2 regions of the Blautia sp. HCP3S3_C4 genome follow, and region 1 is predicted to be linked to the other one. Evidence: riboswitches for the same ligand, from Rfam matches in the RefSeq annotation. Region 1 holds a riboswitch; the other holds the start of a gene.

Region 1 (3,094 bases):
CTGCCAGATGTACCTCGTTGACTTTCGCATTATTTTTCTCGGAAAGGAAGAACATGAATAAAAAGAAACGAATAGCCATTTTATTTGCTGTCATTATTGTTGTGGCAGTTGGAATTATTATTGCTGTGACTTCACATCAGAAAAAGGAAATGGACTTCGATAAATTTGCTGACCGTTTTGAAAAGAGCGCAGAAGAAGTTCTTGGAGAAGATGTAAAGAAGGTCTCCAAAACAGAACTCGCAGCCACACTTACCTACGGAGATCAAAACGACAAGGATAATAACATTTACTACCGTATCCTTAAAACCACCTTTTACGAGGGAGACCCGGCAGAAATCACCGGATTACATACGGAAGCCCTGGGAGCGCTTTTCCCGGTTGACAGTATGGACAGCTGTGAGGAAATGATGATTCAGGACTGGCCCGGCGCTCTATATAAGAAGGGCGACACGGCATTTCTGTGCTGGACGTATTCTCCAGAAGTTACTTATGTTCTGGAATACACTCCAAGCAAAATTGATGATTCAGAAATTATCAAAATGGCCAAAAGTGCCGAACTTGTAGATGAAGAATAAATGTTAAAGAGCCACGACTGTCACTCACATCTAATGGAGCAATAGCGGTGGCTCTTTCTTAACCATACTATCTATATTGTGCTTTGTAGTTTTCCCCCCAAGACCACATGGCATCCAGAATGGGTTTTAGACTGTACCCTAATTCGGTTAATGTATACTCCACACGAGGCGGCACTTCTGCATAAACTTTTCGGTTTACCAGTCCGCTTGCCTCCATATCTCGAAGCTGAGCAGTCAGAACCTTTTGAGATACATGACCGATTGATTTTTTTAATTCACCAAAGCGTTTGGTACCAGGCATCAGATCACGCAGGATTAAAACTTTCCATTTATCCCCGATCAGCGTTAAAGTTGTTTCCACCGGGCAAGCCGGCAAATCTTTTTCCAAAGAAACGGTCGTTTTCTGCTCATCCATTGTATTACCTCCAATAGTTTCCTTTTAGTAACTACGGCACAATATTGTGCTTACTTTACGAATTATCCTTACAGCGCTATTATAATATCAGCGAAAGAAAAAAGCAATCTTTCCAAAGAAAGCATTCAGGAGGTAATCACCATGAACAAAGTCGTTGAATTTTTACAGGCAAACCCTGTCCAGTATCTTGCTACCGTTGGTCGTGATGGCAAGGCCAAATGCCGTCCTTTCATGTTCTGCTTTGAGCAGGACGGAAAGCTGTGGTTCTGCACCAACAACACCAAGGACGTTTACAAGGATATGCAGGAAAATCCCTATGTGGAGGTTTCTGTATCCAGTCCCAGCTATGAATGGATTCGTCTGAGTGGCAAGGCAGTGTTTGAAAACAACATGGCTGTGAAGGAAGGCTGCATGAACAACCCGATTGTCAAAGGTCAGTACCAGACTGCCGATAACCCTATCTTCGAGGTGTTCTATCTGGAAGATCCCCACGGCGTGATTGCCGACTTCTCCGGCAATCCTCCTTACGAGTTCTAAGAAGAACCGAAAACAATAATCTTCGGGGCAAGGTGAAATTCCTGACCGGCAGTAAAAGCCTGCGAGCAGAAACGCTGATGCGGTGACATTCCGTAGCCGACGGTATAGTCCGGATGAAAGAAGATGTGATAAGGCTTACCCCGCAGATGATAAATCCATCTGCGGGGTTTTGTCTTAAATCCAAATCATATCTCTCAAGGAGAATTATGCGTAACGTTACCAATGCCAAAATTTCTGTTCGCACCATTACCATGACTGCACTCTTGTCTGCGATTGCCTATATTCTTGCATTCGTAGAGTTCCCGATTCCTCTGTCGCCAGCTTTTGCCCGAATGGATTTCTCTGATTTTCCAGCTTTGATCGGAGCCTTTGCTTTTGGGCCAATAGTTGGTACACTGATTGAGCTTGTAAAGAATACATTGCAGCTTCTTTCCACCTCCACAGGAGGAATCGGAGAATTTGCAAACTTTCTCATGGGCGCATCTTTTGTTTTTACTGCCGGATTGATTTATCAATATCATAAAAGGAAAAAAGGTGCATGGATTGCCGGGATTGTCGGCAGTATTGTGATGGGAATCGTAGCCGCTGCTGCAAACTATTTTATTCTTCTTCCATTATTTGAACAGTTTATGCCTCTGGAACAGTTGATTGCTACTTTTAGAGAATTTATTCCATTTATCCATACCAAACTGGATGTGGTTCTTTATAATGCGTTCCCTTTCAATTTTCTGAAAGGGCTTGTAATCAGTTCTGTTACGATGTTAGTCTATAAAAGGCTGCGCCCAGTGTTAAAAGGTGCGGTCTGAAAGGAGGGGTCCGAAATGGAAAGCAATAAATATTTGTCCTATCTCGTTGAAGAAATACACACCACCGTAGTCGCAACAGTAGATGATTCGGGTTTGCCGGTTACAGCTGCGATTGATATGATGGATGCTGATGAAAACGGTGTTTATTTTCTGACCGCAAAGGGGAAGGGTTTCTATGACAGGCTGAAAAAGCGTGGGGCTTTGGCTTTGACCGGCATGAAGGGCGAAGACACCATGCACTGCGCTGCGCTTTCTATTCGGGGAAAGGTGCGGGAATTAGGCAGTGAGTTTCTTCCCAGACTGTTTGAAAAAAATCCCTATATGAATGAAATATATCCGGATGCAGCGTCCAGAAATGCGTTGACCGTTTTTGTCATTTACGAAGGAAGCGGGGAATGGTTTGACCTGTCCAAAAAGCCGATTGAGCGTGCCAGCTTTACTTTTGGCAGCGCAGAGGAAGTGCGGGAAGGTTATTTTATCACAGATGCCTGTATCGGTTGCAAGCTCTGCTATTCCAAATGTCCTCAAAGGTGCATTGATATTTCCGAAAAGCCTGCGGTCATTCATCAGGAAAATTGCCTGCATTGCGGTAACTGCTATGAGATCTGTCCAGCCAGAGCTATTGTGAAACGGGGATAATGTCATGAATCAAGACGATAGAAGAAGATTTTTAATTGAAGAACTGTTACGAGAACGTCCTTCCTGCCGCCGTCAGGAGATACCGGAAGAACCAGACTTCCAGAAGATGCTGTTGCGTGGGC
Region 2 (3,094 bases), on a different contig from region 1:
CGAGACAGAATCCTCGGAGAAAATCCCGCCGGTAAAGCTTCCCCTGAATATCATTTATGAAGATGAAGACATCCTGGTGATCAACAAGCCTGCAGGAATGCCCATCCATCCTTCCATGAAAAACTACTATAATTCTCTGGCCAATGCCCTGGCATGGTACTACCAGGATCAGGGAAAGCCTTTTATCTTCCGCTGCAGCAACCGCCTGGACCGGGATACCTCCGGGCTCACCGTAATTTCCAAGCATCTGGTCAGCGCCAGTATTATGGCTGATATGACAAAAAAACGCCTGGTACACAGGGAATACCTGGCCATCGTAAAGGGTGACCTCACCCCACCTGCTGGAACCATCACAGCCCCTCTTTCCCGCAAAGAAGGCTCCATCATTGAACGCACCGTAGATTTTGACCATGGCGAAGAAGCCATCACCCATTATAAACTGGTAAAAAAAGAAAATGGGCACAGCCTGGTCTCCCTTCAGCTGGAAACCGGCCGCACCCATCAGATCCGTATCCATATGAAATACCTGGGCTATCCCCTGATCGGAGACTACCTCTACAACCCTGACATGGAACACATCACCCGCCAGGCCCTACATTCCTACCACATGGAATTCCCCCATCCCATAACCGGTCAGAAAATGACTTTCACAGCACCCCTTCCCCCAGACATGTCTGCCATTATCTCTCTCTAATACTGCAATGGCGCAGTCTCTCTGCGCCCCTATTACTATCAATCTCCTTTGAGCACTACACGGATTCTCTTATAAATAAAGAATACGATCAGAGATGTCAGTGTGTATTTAAAGATATTGAATGGGAAAATAATCAGTGCTGCAAAGCTAAGCAGACTGTTCACAGAGTTATGCACAGCTCCTCCCATTTCAATAAATGCCTCAATCGGCATTCCAAAAGCTTTTCCGTATGCCGGAAGTAAAACAAATGCATTAATAAAGCATGCAACTACTGCTGTAAGTACAGTTCCGGCTGCCATTCCGATCACTGCATGTTTTCTGCTCTTAATAGATTTGTAACGGTAAATCAGACCTGCAGGAACTACAAATGTACATCCAAAGATGAAGTTTGCCACATCACCTACACCTGCTGTCATAGATCCCTTTGTTACCAGATGCACAAGAATCTTTACCAGTTCAATCAGAACACCTGCGATCGGTCCCATTGCAAATGAGCCAACCAGTACCGGGATTTCTGAAAAATCCAGCTGATAAAAAGTCGGTGCCAGGAAAGGAAGCGGGAACTCCAGATTCATTAAAATTCCTGCGATAGCGCCAAGCATGGCTATCTGTGTGATAGTCCTCGTCTTGCTCCTTGCCATCACGTTTCCATTTTTCAATACCTGTTCACTCATACTGTTTCTCTCCTTTGAAATTATTTTTTGCAGATGTCAGGCAAAATCCCCACATCCTTCTGCAAAAGAAAATTCCACAAGAATGCTGTTACAACAACATTAAAGCCCCGGATATCCATCCGGGGCACTGAGCACGTACTTTTGTATACTGCGTGTTCTTCTCTCATCCAGACTTTACTGTCGGTTTTGGAATTTCACCAAATCAGCCGCCGAAGCGGGTCGCGGACTATACCGCCGGTAGGGAATTTCGCAACTGCGATCACCCAACCCCGAAGAATTTTCTTTTAACTGAAACCGATTATACTATATACGCATACTCATTTCAAGAGATTTTATTGATTTTTCAGTCTTTTTTATAAAGCACAAATGCTTCATATGGATTCAGGACAATTTTCCTGTCAAACACTGTTCTGCCCATATTTGTGATCAGGCACTGAGCTCCTTCTGCGAATGTATCCCACTGCATAGGTGTTCTGGCATTGTCACGGCTTCTGAGCATCAGGCATTTCATCATATACTCCGGTGTCAGTCTGCCTGATTCTGTCAGCTCAGTGAAATAATGAAGGCTTTCGATATCGCGGTAATCCTCAAGCTTGTCGAAATAGATGTTAGTCATTCCAAGCTCTTCGCCCTGATATACATAGGGGGGTTCCCTGCATCATATGAAGGCAGGTTGCCAGCATCTTGGCTGAAATATCCCGATAAGCAGGATTATCATTTCCAAATCTGGATACACTTCTTGGCTGGTCATGGTTCCCAAGGAAAAGACTGTTCCATGCTTTTCCTGCCAGTTCTTCCTGCCATTTGATCATGATCTTCTTGAACTTTTTAAAATCATACCGTTCCATTGATCACATTGGAAACCGTAGTCCGGCTCACCCCTGCCATATCCGCAATATCCTGAAGTCTGATCATTTAATTGCCTCCTGTTTTACGATATTTTATAGATTCCTTTTATAAATTGTGATATCCTAGAGCGTGTCTGAGAATGAAGTTAGCAACAATAATAACTATAGTACGATATAAAATACGGGGGATTGTTACTATGAACAAAATCTATCTGGATCAGGCCAGTACGTCTTTTCCTAAGGCGCCATCTGTAGCACAGACAGTTTATGATTACCTGTCAGGCTCTGCTGTAAATGTGAACCGGGGAGGATACCGGGCAGCTTATTCTGTGGAGGAGCAGATTTTTGAGACAAGAGAACAGCTTCTGAAACTCTTTCACTTTACTTCCGGAAAGGGTAAGAATGTTATTTTTACAGAAAATATCACCGCCAGTCTGAATATTCTTCTGAAAGGACTTCTAAAACCCGGCGATCATGTACTTGTAACTGCCATGGAGCATAATGCAGTGATGCGTCCTCTTGTACAGCTGGAGAAACATGGAATTTCTTTTGACAGAATCCCATGCGCTTCTGACGGCAGTCTTCTGCTTGATAGGGCAGCTACACTCCTTCGTCCTGATACTAAGCTTGTTGTCTGTCTTCATGCTTCCAATGTATGCGGAACTGTCATGCCGGCACAGGAAATCGGAAATTTCTGCAAAAAACATGGACTTCTTTTTATTCTGGACACTGCACAGACAGCAGGAACCATTGATATTGATATGGAGAAATATCACATAGACGCACTGACATTTACAGGTCACAAAGGACTCCGAGGGCCACAGGGAACAGGTGGCTTTCTGATCCGCAATGAACTGGCAACGAAAATTGAGCCTCTT

The links. Region 1 has a riboswitch for FMN ahead of ACTNC6_RS12245 (ECF transporter S component). Riboswitches for the same ligand answer to the same signal wherever they lie in the genome.
Region 2: another riboswitch for FMN. It lies ahead of ACTNC6_RS00455 (ECF transporter S component); the one in region 1 lies ahead of ACTNC6_RS12245 (ECF transporter S component).

What each region holds. Positions count from the first base shown of each region.
Region 1 covers NZ_JBQHWF010000013.1:85,476-88,569, reverse strand. The annotation lists gene ACTNC6_RS12265 (hypothetical protein) at 1-21, shown strand, start outside; gene ACTNC6_RS12260 (DUF4367 domain-containing protein) at 54-575, shown strand; gene ACTNC6_RS12255 (winged helix-turn-helix transcriptional regulator) at 643-990, opposite strand; gene ACTNC6_RS12250 (pyridoxamine 5'-phosphate oxidase family protein) at 1,132-1,527, shown strand; FMN riboswitch at 1,542-1,656, shown strand; gene ACTNC6_RS12245 (ECF transporter S component) at 1,734-2,333, shown strand; gene ACTNC6_RS12240 (4Fe-4S binding protein) at 2,349-2,972, shown strand; gene ACTNC6_RS12235 (protein-ADP-ribose hydrolase) at 2,977-3,094, shown strand, end outside.
Region 2 covers NZ_JBQHWF010000001.1:87,259-90,352, reverse strand. The annotation lists gene ACTNC6_RS00460 (RluA family pseudouridine synthase) at 1-694, shown strand, start outside; gene ACTNC6_RS00455 (ECF transporter S component) at 733-1,368, opposite strand; FMN riboswitch at 1,520-1,649, opposite strand; partial or broken gene ACTNC6_RS00450 (alpha-amylase family glycosyl hydrolase) at 1,712-2,213, opposite strand; gene ACTNC6_RS00445 (hypothetical protein) at 2,203-2,256, opposite strand; gene ACTNC6_RS00440 (aminotransferase class V-fold PLP-dependent enzyme) at 2,414-3,094, shown strand, end outside.